3 regions of the Cytobacillus sp. FSL R5-0377 genome follow, and region 1 is predicted to be linked to each of the others. Evidence: predicted binding sites of a transcription regulator. Region 1 holds the regulator's gene; each other region holds the start of a gene.

Region 1 (4,875 bases):
AACTGCACTAGTAAGTATTATAGATGCGCCTTTCAATTTAGTTTTCAACCAATCCACTCCTTTTTTTATATGACTGCGTTGGTTTTACCGGTAAAGTAGATTAACAAAAAATAAATAACGATTACTTTAACGGTAAAGTAACAATTTTAGTTTACCATAAATATATGTTATGCTCAATTAAATTCTGAATTTTTAAAAAACATAAGTGGTATTAACTTCAAATAAAATTGTCAAGCATTGCTAGATATAATACAATTATTCTTAAATGGCATCAATGGTCGGAGGGGAGTTCCATCAAGAAGCGTGTAAAATTAGAAGATATTGCAAAAATTGCTGGTGTGTCAAAAATGACCGTTTCCTTAGCCCTTAGAGGTGATAAATCGATCAGTGCCAGCACGGCTAATAAAATTAAAGATATAGCTGCTGAATTGGGATATATACCCAATCGTATGGCTCAGGGGCTAAATAGCGGCCGTTCACATATTATCGGCCTTCTAATAGGCGGTTATTTACATGATGATTACCAAAATCAGTTTCTTAAAGGGGCGATTCCCTATGCAATGGAAAGGGGCTATACAATCTCCATTGGCCCTGCAGAATGTGATAGCAAGGTAGAGAAGTCTCTTATTGAAAAATACAGGCATATGATGGTAGATGGATTTCTTGCTTTTCATTGCAATGAAGTGGAGACGTATAAACGCCTGCAAAAATCAAACATTCCATTTGTATTATATACAAAGTATTTCAAGGAATTAGAGGCTGATCATGTGGTTTGTGATGACCTTGCCGGCGGCTATAAAATGACCAAGCACTTAATTGAACTGGGGCATAAGAAAATTGCATTTGTATTCGATAAGCATTTAGAGTCGTCCTCAGAAGTTGTGAATAGAATGCAAGGTTATAAAAATGCTTTAAAAGAAAATGGATTGCCTATTGAAGAGCATTTATTCGTTCCTTTTAATTTAGCGAACTATAATCATACGGATTCCAAAACAGTTATGGCTGAGAATCCGCAGCTATTAGAGTGCTTAAAACAAACCAATCGTCCGACAGCATTATTTGTCTGTAATGATATTACGGCATCCTTTGTCTATGTGATTGTCAAAAAATTAGGTCTTTCTATCCCGCATGATATTTCCATAAGCGGCTATGAAGGTGTTTACTTAGGGTCCATAATAGATCCGCCGCTTACCACGATTTCTACTCCCATTATTGAAATGGGGAGAAAGGCATGTGAAATATTAATTGATAAGATTGAAGGGAAAGTTCCATTATCTGAGAGAAAGAAAATTCAGCTAGAACCAAGTTTGTTAGTAAGAGAATCGACAATGGCCAGATAAATAGCCTTCAACATTATTGAGTACCTTACAGTTGACCGAGCTTGCTGTGCTCTTCATTCAAGAAAACGTGACTTTTTTGAATGAAGAGTCTAAGCTTTTTTCATATTGTTATCCATACAAAAATGACTTTGAAAGTTAGGGAACTTAAGATTCCGCAAGTGAGCACATAAAAAACCCCGCTCAGCGATGAACGAGGTTTTTCTAGAAATATCGTCTGCATCTCTCTATTCTTTATGTCTTATTTTTAAGAAATCGAGACATGTCAGCAGTGCATCTCCTCCAAATCCTGCAATCACTGCCAGGAGAACTACCTTTAAGGCAGAGTCAGGATCTGAAGAAACGACCAAAAAAACAGCCGCTAAAGCCCCCATGATTACCTCTTCAAAGACCCCCAGATAGATGAATTTTTTTGTCCTTCTGGGTTTAACCATTTTGCCTTCTTTCCGAATATGTCCAACGACACCAACCAGCCCACCAATCAACAAAGCGAAGGTAATGTTCAAAAACATTTTTTCTTCACACTCCTAAAGTCGAGATTTTTTGAAAAGCGACCTTAGGTTGATTCTCGGTGTATTACCATTATATAGAAAATGAATATAAAATAATATGCATAAAAATACCGAATTTTCTGAATGATAAATTAGTCATACATGACTGTAACCTTATGCTAAAAGAAAAGTATCAGTTACTTTCGTACCGTTTTGCTGATAGTACCAGGTAATAGGAACTGATATCCTTCTTGAAATTGGAAAAAAACAAAAAGCAGGCTGAGGTGCCTGCTTTTTAACAATCTATCAATGCATATGACGGTATACGCCTATCACTTTCCCAAGAATAGAAACATTGCGGAGAATAATCGGTTCCATTGTGGAGTTTTCTGGCTGTAGACGAATAAAGTCTTTTTCTTTAAAGAATCTCTTAACAGTTGCTTCGTCTTCCTCTGTCATGGCAACTACGATATCTCCATTATTGGCAGTGCTCTGCTGTTTTACGATTACATAGTCTCCATCAAGGATCCCTGCTTCAATCATACTTTCTCCCATGATTTCAAGCATGAATACATGCTCGTCAGCAGGTGCCATTCTTTCCGGAAGCGGAAAATATTCTTCAACATTTTCAATTGCCGTTATCGGCTGCCCTGCGGTTACTTTACCAACGATCGGAACATTGACTGCACTGATCTTGGGGATATTTGAAGCTTCGTCCATATCTAAAATCTCAATGGCGCGCGGTTTAGTAGGGTCTCTGCGGATCAGCCCTTTGCTTTCAAGCCTGGCGAGATGACCGTGAACAGTTGAGCTTGAAGCCAGGCCGACTGCTTCCCCAATTTCCCTTACAGAAGGAGGATATCCTCTCAACTTAACTTCTTCTTTAATAAACTCCAATATATCTTGCTGCCTTTTTGATAGTTTCACCATCTTTACGCACCTCGTATGTGTTTTTGTTGTCTCAATTATAGCATCAATTACCATATGATACAAACATAAGTTCGAATTTTTATTGACACAAAACAAACGTTCGGTCTATAATAAAAACATCAAATGCGAACATATATTCTCTTGAGGGTGGTTAATTATGCTGAACAAATTGTGGAAATCATATTCTTATGCTATTATTCTCTTCGTTTTGAGCTTGGCGGCATCGCTTATAATGCTCATACAGATAGAAGCACCTGATACGGAAAAGTTTGTGAAAGTCACTGTTGCAGAAGGGGATTCATTATGGAAGATTGCTGAAAATTTTTCTGCCGAGCATTCAATGTCAACAGATCAATTTATTAATTGGGTTGAACAAAATAATGGGATAGCGGCAGGAAGGATTTTTCCGGGTGATGAAATTGTCATTCCAGTAAAAGCTCTGGATGACCAGCCATATAAAGAGCTTGCCAGCTCAGACCTTAACGAATAAGGAGAAGTTATGAAAGCAATTATTTACTGCAGAGTTAGTACAACAAAGGAAACTCAGGAAACGTCCCTTTCTAGGCAGGAAGAAGAGCTTTTGAACCTGGCGGGAAAAAATGGCTTTGAAGTAGTCAAGGTCATCCGCGAACAGGCAAGCGGATACGATCTTGAAAGGGACGGTATATTGGAGCTTTTAGACTTAATTAAAAACAAGGAGATAAAGGTGGTCCTCATCCAGGATGAAACCAGGCTGGGGAGGGGGAATGCCAAAATTGCGATCCTCCATTGTATTTTAAAAGAAGAAGTCCAGTTATACAGCATCTCGAATAATGGCAAACTGGAGCTTTCAGAATCAGATTCGATGGTCCTGAGCATAGTAGGAATGGTAGAGGAGTATCAGAGAAAGCTGCATAACATCAAAATTAGACGCGGCATGCAGCGGGCTGTTGATAAAGGGTACAGGCCCGAGAAAAACCTAAGTAATCAGGGAGCAAGTGGCGGCAGGGAAAGAATAGAGGTGCCGATAGAGGAAATTATCCGGCTGAGGAAAAACGAGTTAACATTTGCCGAGATTGCTGCGACATTAAGGGGATTCGGCTATAATATTTCCAAAGCAACTGTCCACAGAAGGTATAAAGAATATATTGATTCACTTTCAGAGTAGAGCACTTTTCTTGTCAAAAGTGCTCATTTTTAGTATGATGGCATTTGAGTTTCAGTATTGTTCCATAACTGAAGCTGCTGTATAATAAAAACTTCCATCAGATTATTCAAAGGTAAACTTTTGATATAAAGGAGTTTTAATAAATGCTGCCTAAACAAAAACTTGCCCGAATTAATGAATTGGCAAAGAAGGCCAAGGAATCCGGACTGACTGAAGCAGAAGCGAAAGAACAGACCTCGCTGCGCAAAGAGTATTTGGAGACTTTCCGCTCAGGCATGTTAAACACGCTGAAAGGCGTTACAATCGTTGATCCGAAAGGGAATGATGTAACACCGAAAAAGCTGAAGGAATTCCAAAATAAAAATCGCCTTCACTAATAATATAATTGCAAGGGATACACTGTGCTGTATTCCTTCTTTTAATAGAGGAGATGGTATTACTGCCTGTCTCCGCTTTTTTTACATATGCCGGGTGTTTTTGTGTCAATATAGTAACAAACCGGCTTTTTGTCCTTTACCTAACCCTATTGGTTGTGAAAATAAGGGACACCCGATAATATTATAAGAGTGAAGAATTTCTACTCGAAAGGATGTATTGAATGTTTAATCACACAGATGAACTATCCATCAGTTCCATTCGTACTTTATCAATTGACGCCATTGAAAAGGCAAATTCCGGCCATCCGGGCATGCCAATGGGAGCTGCTCCAATGGCTTATACTCTTTGGACGCGCTTTATGAACCACAATCCAAAAAATCCGGACTGGTTCAACCGTGATCGTTTTGTCCTTTCTGCAGGACATGGCTCTATGCTTTTATACAGCCTTCTTCATCTTTCCGGCTATGATGTATCCATGGATGATATTAAAGAGTTCAGACAGTGGGGAAGCAAGACTCCCGGTCACCCTGAATACGGCCATACTCCTGGTGTTGACGCAACTACAGGCCCATTAGGACAAGGTATTGCTATG
Region 2 (4,875 bases), 3.8 Mb from region 1:
CGAATGCAATGCCGGCACCGGCAATGGTATCGATCACCCTCGCACTGATAAGGGAGAATGAAATTCCGCCAAGTAAAAGATCATACATAAATGCGACCAGCATTGTAATAAACATGCTCATTAATGTATAAGACACTTCAAATAAATAAAAAGAGAAGAAAACCGCTGCAAAAATGAGCGTGATTTCCAGTACAGAATGCCCGCTGACCACTCTGGCAAGCGTAAATCCAATCACTGCCCCTAAAATCGTTCCAACTGAGCGCTGAAAACCTTTTGTATATATGCGCCCGATTGACTCGGTTCCGAGTAATACGATAAAGGCGGTCAAAAGAACCCAGTATGGCTGGTCAGGCGAAAGAATCTGCCCGGCTATGATGGATATGATGGCAGCAGTCAATGCCTGAAACGCCTTTTTGGTGGAAGGTTTTATGCTCTTATCCTCTGTAGATGTTTCTTCTCCTTCCGGTGTCTCTTCAGCTGCCTTTATTTCATTGTCTTTTACTTTATGAAGAGCCTGCTGTATGGTTATGCCACCCTCAATGACATGGTTTGCAAGGGACTCAATCCGCCTGATTAAGTAAAGCCATCCTGCCGGTTTGTCTTCCCTGTTGAACAAATCCATTATCAGCAGGCGAAGAGCCTGTACAGCAAGCTCTGCTTCACGGAGATTTTGTTCTTCATATTTATGTGCAAGAACTTCAGCGTCACGCAGAGAGCGGGTGACCCATACCAGAAGGTTTCTTAGCTCATCAATGTCAAGGGCATTCGCTTTTTTTAAGCTCCGGATGGAATCAGTCAGGGTTTCAATCAGCATTCCCGTATCAAAGATATATAATCTCAGCTGAGAAGGGGTCAGCCCGGGCCACAATTTTTGTACATCATCCTCATTGATATACTCAGACACGATTACAGCATAATCCCTGAGCTTCAGCACGTTTCTCCGCAATTCTTCCCGCTGATGAGCAGTCATGCTCTTTTCCTGAATCCCCTCAATTAAGAGATTGAATGTTAAATTACTTTGGAAATGAAAGGAGCGGATGCTTCTTTTCAGATTTTTCGAGGTGTTCTGAAAAAGGATGAAATTAAACAGGAAAGCATACGAGATCCCAATCCAGATGCCGAAGTAAAAGGAGGGAAGCTCACTGCCCGATAATTTCAGAATAGATGAGAAATAAAGAGTCATGAATCCGATCATGCATAATGAAAAATAGCGAACCCCAAAGCGGGTTAAGTAAAAACTTAAGAATATTATTAGAGCCATTGAAATATCGGTAAAGATTGTGCTTTCTGCCAGCAGTGCACCGATCGATATCCCCGCTATAGCTGAAAATCCCAGCAAGCCGGTTGTGAGCATTTTCCCTTTTTTAGAGTCATCCATCACAATCATGATGCCAAGCATGCCGGCCATTCCGGAAACAATTGCCGGAGTAAGGGCACCAGCGGCATCGGCACCAGCCAATTTCATAAGAAATAAAGTTGTAAAGACTGACGCCATTAAACTTAATGTAGCCCGTCCGGCTTTTTGAAATCGGATAAGTCCGGGGTCGGATGCCAGCATGCGTCCGAGCCACCTGTGTTTAGTTTGCAGCTGCTTCATTGTTTCACCAATCTTTTTTAGAGAGTTAAAATGTATTTTACCATTCGTACTTTTATTATCCAAATGAACCAACTTAAGCAATTTCTAATTTTTTGGTTTAAAAACAGAACAAATGTTCTATAATAGGGTATGGAGGGATTTATTATGCCGCTAAAAGATAGAGGAAAAATAAAATGGCAGCCTGCTCACTTCATGCCGGAACATCGGGCGATGCTAAAGAATTTGGAAAGGGAACAACTGGCGCAAAGCAAGCCCAAAATTGATGAATACGAATTGGAGGAGTTTGAAAACAAAATTCATTATGCAATGGAATTTGCTTTTCAGTTGAAAGTAAAAGTCTGGAGGGAAGGATTTTTCCGCGAGTATAAAGGGAGAATAAACAGACTGGATGGCATAAGCAGAAAGATCTATATGGAATTGGAGAGCGGGGATCTTGAGAAGATCAGCTTTGACGAAATAGCCGGGGCAGTAGTGGAAGAATGAATAATCTTTGTTAGATGGTGAAAAGCTATTTGAAAAATGACCAATAGGAGCTGTTTATGTATAAGCTGAAGCCGCTAAAGCTCAAAACAGAAAAATTTGATAAGGGCCAAAAGCTGACCTCTGCGGAAATGGGTAAGCTGTGGGCAACGTATATGGGGAATAGCATGTCAGCAAATATTCTGCGCTATTTCCTTAAGCATGTTGAAGACAAAGATATTAAATTTGTCCTCCAAAACGGGCTTTATTTAAGTGAATCTTTTTTGAATGATATATCAGCTATTTTAGAACAGGAAGATTTTCCGATTCCCATAGGCTTTACAGACAAGGATGTTAATCTTGATGCTCCAAGACTGTTTGAAGACGAATTTTTTTTGCATTACATAAAATATGCAGCCAAGGCGGGATTAAGCCTGTACGGGGTCGCAATACCTTTAGTTATGAGGGAAGATGTTCTTGATTTTTTTATGAGTGCATCAAAGACAACTGGGGAGCTTCTGGTACAGATCAACAAGGTGTTAATCGAAAAGGGCTTGCTCATAAAGCCTTCCCTGGCTGCGTGTGCCTAATAAAGTGAAATTTATAGAAAATCCAAGTTATTTTAAAGGTTTTTTAGGAGAGGTGCGGCCATTGCATGCACTCGAAATAACACATTTATACGATAATATAGAAAATAACGTCACCAGCAAAGCGCTCTTAATCGGCTTTTCGCAGGTAGCAAAAGATGTAAAGGTACAAAACCTGCTAATAAAAGGATTGGAGATAACAGAAAAAACAGTCGACCAGTTGAGAGAAAAGCTTCATAAAGAGAATTTGCCGTCTCCCTCGGTATTAGACCATTTAGTTACAGATTCTGCATTTGCTCCTTTTTCCGATAAATTGATGCTGTTCCATAAGGCAGACATGTTCTCCATGAAAATCAGATCATTTGCCAATTCGGCTGCTGTTAATGGAAGACGGGATCTGGCTCTTCTTTATGCTAAGTCTATCATGAAAGTAACTGCATTTTCAGAAGACGCTGGGAATTTAATGATTCAGAAAAGCTGGCTTGAACAGCCTCCTCACGCGGAGAATAACTCTATGGGGAATTAGTTTAATATTGCAGCAGACTCGGGGAACTCTCCCCGGGTTTTTATATTGACCGCAAAACCTGCATAATTTTCAATTTTTAGATATAATGGAGGAAAGGAGTGAGCGGTATATTACATCAAACATTTTTTCGTTATAAGGGGACTTATCAATGAATGAATTGTTAACGGATTTAATTGAGGATATGCAAAAGTCTAACGGAGGCCATATTCTTTACCACTATGATGACATGGATTGCTATATCCAAAATGCTGTCTCCTACATAACTGCCGGTATAAGATGCGGCGGACATGTCTTGTTTGTGGATAATGACCGCCATTATTTTCATATTGATAAAGAATTAACTAATTTGTTAGGAAAAGAGGAATTAAGCAGGGTTCACTTTATGAATAATTATGATTTTTATTACTCCAACGGTAATTTTAATCCTGATACAGTGTTCAGTTTTTTTCTTAAAAACATTCAGCCTTATTTAGATAGAAGCCATAAGATATTTACATGGGGTCTGGTCGAATGGGGAAATGTGAAGGACTACATTCCATTAGTGGAACAATATGAAAAGAATATAGACAAAGCCATTGCTCAGCAGGGCCTGATTTCCCTGTGTGCCTATGATAACTGCAGCACCCCTCTGGAATTAAAGGAAAGTCTGCTGCGCTGTCATGATGTGCTTATAACAGATAAAGAGTATAAATACCTTTAAAATAATTGCAGGAGAAACCGATGGAAAAGATTACTTTTCAAGATATTTATAAACCGGGACATACAGTTCTCGAAAATGCACTATTTATTCACAACCATAACCCTGACATGCTCCTTCAGTATGACAGCAATTTTATTTCCTTTAAAAGAATGCCTTCCGTTCAGGAGTTTGAGGAGGCGCATCAGTATCTGCGGGATTTTCATCAGAAATATGGCCAAAAGCATGTTAGATTTTATTTTCCGGATGACGAGGAGCTTTCTGAAGAGCTTTTGGCGTACTTTCAGAAAGATGAGGATTATACAATTGGCTTCTTAGAGTTATTTGCCATCCTTCCGGGTGATTTTCCGGAAGTCCATGTAAAGGAAGAAATCATAGTGGAAAATGTTACGGATGAAACATGGAATGATTATTTGGAATTTCAGTATGAGCATGATTCGGTCTATGGGGAAACTTTTGCAGAGAAAAAGAAGGCACAGCATCTTAGAAATTACAGAGATAAAAGCATTCAGCAGTTTATTGCATTCTATAAGGGGAAAGCTGCCGGTTCAGTTGATGTCATAATTAAAGAACGAACAGCTGAAATTGATGGATTGATGGTCCATGAGGAATTTCAGAAAAAAGGCATCGGCAGCCGCCTGCAGAAATCAGTGATGGATCAGTTTAAGGATAGAACAATCATTCTTGTCGCTGATGGAGATGATACCCCAAAAGAAATGTACCGCAGGCAAAATTACCTGTATTTAGGAAAGCAGTATAACCTATTAAAAGTATACGAATAAAGGGAGAACCTGGTTCTTATGGAGCCAGGTTTTTTTGTGTGAATAGAACATTGTTTCACTTAAAAAGATACAAATACTATTGATTTCCCACTAAAATACGAATTTTTTGTCGAAAAAACCCATGAAATTAAGAAGAAAATAATATTTTAAACGTAACAGTGTTATGTTACAATCAAATTAACAGAAAGGAGTCCTGGAATTGAGCGATGAATTAATTTCTAAAAAAG
Region 3 (4,875 bases), 290 kb from region 1:
AAAGCGTGGATCTCCTTGAAAAATGGCATAATCGTGATAACGGGCGAATACAATATGCCTTCTGCCCTCGTTTTGTAGTATCCTGTACCGAAGAATTGCTGACAAATGTCAGGGATCTTTCCGCACAGTATGACGTAAAAGTCCATACTCATGCATCGGAAAATTTCAATGAAATTCTCCTTGTCGAAAAAGAATTGGGCATGCGGAATGTCGTCTACCTGGACAGCATTGGTCTAGCCAATGAAAGGCTGATTCTGGCCCATTGTGTTTGGCTTAATGAGGAAGAAAAAAGAATCATTAAAGAGCGTGGGGTTAAGGTCAGCCATTGTCCAGGATCTAATTTAAAGCTGGCCTCAGGTGTGGCAGAGATTCCTTCATTAATCGATCAGGAGGCTTTTGTCAGCCTGGGTGCTGATGGGGCTCCCTGCAATAACAATCTGGATATGTTTAACGAAATGAGACTGGCTGCCATCATTCAGAAGCCTGTCCACGGACCAACAGCAATGAATGCAAGAACCGTCTTCAGAATGGCAACGATCGGCGGAGCTAAAGCAGTCGGAATGGAACAGGAAATCGGAAGCCTAGAGCCCGGAAAGAAAGCTGACCTTGCTATCCTGAATCTGAATGACTTTCATGTTTATCCGTCATTTGATATCGATACCATCTCAAGAATTGTCTATTCAGCGACTCGTGCAGATGTGGAATCTACCATTGTGAACGGGAAGATTGTGATGGAAAATCGCAAACTGAACACAGTAGATAAAAAAATAGTGTTAAGAGAAGCGAATACAAGCATTAAGAGGCTGCTCAAAAGATTAGAGACAGCTATATATTAATCTTCTAAATGCGGCTGAGGGCAAATCGGCTACTTTTTTATGGTAAAATAAGTAAGTGGGGGTGTGGTGATTTGAAAGCCGAAATGTTAGATCAAATAAATTTAATTCAGGCATCCGAATTTATAGCAGAAAAGAACGCTTTTCCAGAGAATCATATAGGGTATTTAGGGACCGAAAAAAATGATATCCTTCATAGTTTAAAAGAGTTGAATAGTGATAACGAATCAGCTGCCTTCGTGATCTTTAAGGATGTTGCGATTGCAGGATTTCTAGGAGTTGATGCTGATCTGAATAAAAGGAATGCAGAATTATGGGGACCTTTTATTCTCGATTCTGAATTGATGGGACATTTATGGGAAAAAGCACTCCATTATTTCGAAGGACAGCTGCATACATACTTTTTATTTGCCGATACCTCCAACCATGCTGCAGCCAAGTTTGCTTTAAAAAATGGATTCCTTCTGCAATCGGCTCAAACATACATGGAACTGAAAAAAAATTCAGGCTTCGGTTTTAAAAATGTCAGTTTATTGCCGGTTCACCTTCATAGTGACTTTATTCATTTACATGATACTTTGTTTCCTCGTGCATATTATTCAGGAAAAGAGATTATTGAAAGGATCAATGATGATCACAAAGTCTATACATCTGAAGATGAAAATGGATTAGATGGTTATTTATATGCAGAATACAATCGTCAAGAAAAAGAAGGAAGCATTGAATTCATTGGTGTGGATCCTGATAAGCGGATGAAGGGCATTGGACGGAATTTGCTTGAAATGGCGGTTCATGATCTTTTTGTGAATAGTGTAGCCAATAGCATTAAGCTTTGTGTAGAGACAGCAAATGAGAAAGCGCTGTCTATTTATAAAAAAGCAGGCTTTAAAGTTGAGAGATCGCTGAATTTCTTTAAACTAGATATTCGGGTAAAAGAGCAATAAATTAGTGTGCTTTTGTATTTTTAGGTAATATATAAGTAATCAGATAAAATGGAGGGAACAACAAAATGGCTATTGAAAACCCAAGCAGGGACGAAATCGGTGTCCTCTTAAAAAAGGCAAAGAGGATTGCTGTTGTAGGATTAAGCGGAAATCCTGAACGTACATCCTATATGGTATCAGAGGCGATGCAAAAAGCGGGCTATGAAATCATTCCAGTAAATCCTTCTGTTGATGAAGTACTTGGTGTAAAGGCAGTACCGAGTCTTAAAGACATCGAGGGGCATGTAGATATCGTTAATGTCTTCAGGAGATCTGAGTTTCTTCCGGAAATCGCGCAGGAATTTGCCGAAATAGATGCTAATATTTTCTGGGCTCAGCTTGGAGTGGCAAACCAGGAAGCATATGATTTTCTAAAAGAAAAAGGGTACACTGTCATTATGGATCGCTGCATTAAAGTTGAACATGCTCTGACGAAGTAAACTCAGCATGAGGTCTAAATAGATCTCATGTTTTTTATTATTTATAAAATCCATGTAAATAATGGGTTCGTGTAACGGAATTAATCATGATAAATCTTTTAAATCCCAAGATCTTATTTGCCAAAACTAAATAAATAGATAAAATAAAGCATAGACCATCCTAATTTATATGGTAAAATATAAATACAGAACATCTGTTCGCAACCTGTTTTTTTACAAATAAAAATAGGCTGTACTGGTATGTTCAAATGCCGTGATCTTCGGCGGCAAGTGTTTTTGCAGGAAATGAAAGGGGTATGTTCGTGGCAAGAAATCAGGAAGCTTTTGACTACAATGATGATGCCATACAGGTACTCGAAGGGCTTGAAGCTGTTAGAAAACGCCCGGGTATGTACATTGGAAGTACGGATGCAAGGGGTTTGCACCATCTTGTATATGAGATTGTCGATAATGCTGTCGATGAAGCACTGGCAGGATACGGGGATCATATCATTGTTAGAATACATAAAGATAATTCAATTAGTGTACAAGATAAAGGACGCGGAATGCCTACAGGTATGCACAGAATGGGCAAGCCGACTCCAGAAGTCATATTGACTGTCCTTCATGCAGGAGGAAAGTTTGGTCAGGGAGGCTATAAGACAAGCGGCGGGCTTCATGGTGTTGGTGCATCTGTCGTCAACGCCCTATCTGAATGGCTAGTGGTAAAAATTAAACGTGACGGCTTTGTGTATGAACAGCGCTTTGAACTTGGCGGTAAGCCGGTTACTACCCTCGAAAAAACGGGCAAAACAAATCAATCGGGGACTACCATCCACTTTAAGCCGGATCCGTCGATTTTTTCGACAACCACGTATAATTATGAAACTCTATGCGAGCGTCTTCGTGAGTCTGCTTTCCTTCTAAAAGGAATGAAAATAGAAATCATCGATGAGCGTAATGATTTTCATGATGTTTTTCACTATGAAAACGGCATAGAAGCATTTGTTGAATATTTAAATGAAGAAAAGGATGTTCTCCACCCTGTCGTAAGCTTTGAAGGCGAAAGCAATGGGATTGAAGTGGACTTTGCTTTTCAATTTAATGATGGCTACTCGGAAAATGTTCTTTCATTCGTCAACAATGTCCGCACAAAGGACGGCGGTACGCACGAGGCCGGGAGCAAAACTGCGATGACAAGGGCCTTTAATGAATATGCCCGCAAGGTGAATCTGCTGAAAGAAAAAGATAAAAACCTGGATGGAGCGGATCTTCGGGAAGGTTTCACGGCGATCATCTCTGTTCGTGTCCCTGAGGAGCTTCTTCAGTTTGAGGGCCAGACAAAAGGCAAATTGGGGACCAGTGAAGCCCGTTCTGCGGTGGATTCAGTAGTTTCCGAGCATTTGTCTTATTTCCTTGAAGAAAACCCTGAGACAAGCTCACTGTTAATTAAAAAGGCGATAAAGGCTTTCCAGGCACGAGAGGCGGCCCGCAAAGCACGTGAGGAAGCAAGAAGCGGGAAAAAACGGAAAAAATCTGAAGCAATGCTTTCGGGAAAACTGACTCCTGCACAATCACGGAACCCTCAAAGAAATGAATTATATCTGGTTGAGGGGGATTCGGCAGGAGGGTCTGCCAAACAGGGCAGGGACAGGCGTTTTCAAGCTGTACTCCCGCTTAGAGGTAAAGTAATCAACACGGAAAAAGCAAAGCTTGCGGATATTTTTAAAAATGAAGAAATCAATACTATTATCCATGCAGTTGGTGCCGGTGTTGGAGCGGATTTTAATCTGGACGATGTCAACTATGATAAGGTGATCATCATGACAGATGCCGACACTGATGGAGCGCATATTCAGGTGCTCCTGCTAACGTTCTTTTACAGGTATATGAAGCCGCTGCTTGAAGCAGGAAAGGTATTCATTGCGCTGCCTCCTTTGTATAAGGTCAGCAAAGGTTCAGGCAAAAAAGAAATGATCGAATATGCATGGAGTGATGATGACCTGCAGGATACCATAAAAAAAGTGGGAAAAGGCTATATGCTCCAGCGCTACAAAGGACTTGGGGAAATGAACGCCGACCAGCTGTGGGAAACAACGATGGACCCTGAGTCGCGCACATTGATCCGCGTTAAAATTGATGATGCAGCCAGAGCTGAACGCCGGGTGACCACCTTGATGGGCGATAAAGTTGAACCCCGACGCAAATGGATCGAATCAAATGTGGCATTCGGACTTGAAGAAGACGGCAGCATACTTGAAAATGAAAATATTTCAGTACTAGAGGAGGAGGGTGTTGACTCATGAGTTCTGCTGAAAAATTCCGGGACCTTCCTCTTGAGGATGTTTTAGGCGACCGCTTTGGACGCTATAGTAAATATATAATTCAGGATCGTGCCCTTCCTGATGCACGTGATGGGTTAAAGCCCGTTCAAAGACGGATTCTTTATGCCATGCACGTAGAAGGCAACACACATGAGAAGGGTTTCCGGAAGTCCGCTAAAACAGTCGGGAATGTAATCGGCAATTATCATCCGCATGGCGATACTTCAGTTTATGACGCGATGGTGCGGATGAGCCAGGATTGGAAAGTTCGAAACCTTTTAGTTGAAATGCATGGAAACAATGGGAGCATTGATGG

The links. Region 1 encodes LexA, which represses DNA repair genes until DNA is damaged. Its sites were predicted from a motif close to CGAACATATGTTCG; they were not measured.
Region 2: a site for LexA is predicted at 1,703-1,716, ahead of NSQ49_RS22185 (YolD-like family protein). Genes of this name have one in related genera too.
Region 3: a site for LexA is predicted at 2,444-2,457, ahead of parE (DNA topoisomerase IV subunit B). Genes of this name have one in related genera too.

What each region holds. Positions count from the first base shown of each region.
Region 1 covers NZ_JBBORA010000001.1:592,990-597,864, reverse strand. Annotated here, with positions in the region: gene NSQ49_RS02955 (hypothetical protein) at 1-48, opposite strand, end outside; gene NSQ49_RS02950 (LacI family DNA-binding transcriptional regulator) at 228-1,340, shown strand; gene NSQ49_RS02945 (DUF4257 domain-containing protein) at 1,565-1,849, opposite strand; gene lexA (transcriptional repressor LexA) at 2,135-2,758, opposite strand; gene yneA (cell division suppressor protein YneA) at 2,916-3,248, shown strand; gene NSQ49_RS02930 (YneB family resolvase-like protein) at 3,258-3,905, shown strand; gene NSQ49_RS02925 (DUF896 domain-containing protein) at 4,049-4,282, shown strand; gene tkt (transketolase) at 4,504-4,875, shown strand, end outside.
Region 2 covers NZ_JBBORA010000001.1:4,350,241-4,355,115, forward strand. Annotated here, with positions in the region: gene NSQ49_RS22180 (FUSC family protein) at 1-1,597, opposite strand, end outside; gene NSQ49_RS22185 (YolD-like family protein) at 1,742-2,080, shown strand; gene NSQ49_RS22190 (DUF3231 family protein) at 2,137-2,646, shown strand; gene NSQ49_RS22195 (DUF3231 family protein) at 2,708-3,169, shown strand; gene NSQ49_RS22200 (MEDS domain-containing protein) at 3,318-3,869, shown strand; gene NSQ49_RS22205 (GNAT family N-acetyltransferase) at 3,890-4,648, shown strand; gene NSQ49_RS22210 (YhbD family protein) at 4,848-4,875, shown strand, end outside.
Region 3 covers NZ_JBBORA010000001.1:304,344-309,218, reverse strand. Annotated here, with positions in the region: gene NSQ49_RS01555 (5'-deoxyadenosine deaminase) at 1-836, shown strand, start outside; gene NSQ49_RS01550 (GNAT family N-acetyltransferase) at 908-1,777, shown strand; gene NSQ49_RS01545 (CoA-binding protein) at 1,843-2,256, shown strand; gene parE (DNA topoisomerase IV subunit B) at 2,559-4,541, shown strand; gene parC (DNA topoisomerase IV subunit A) at 4,538-4,875, shown strand, end outside.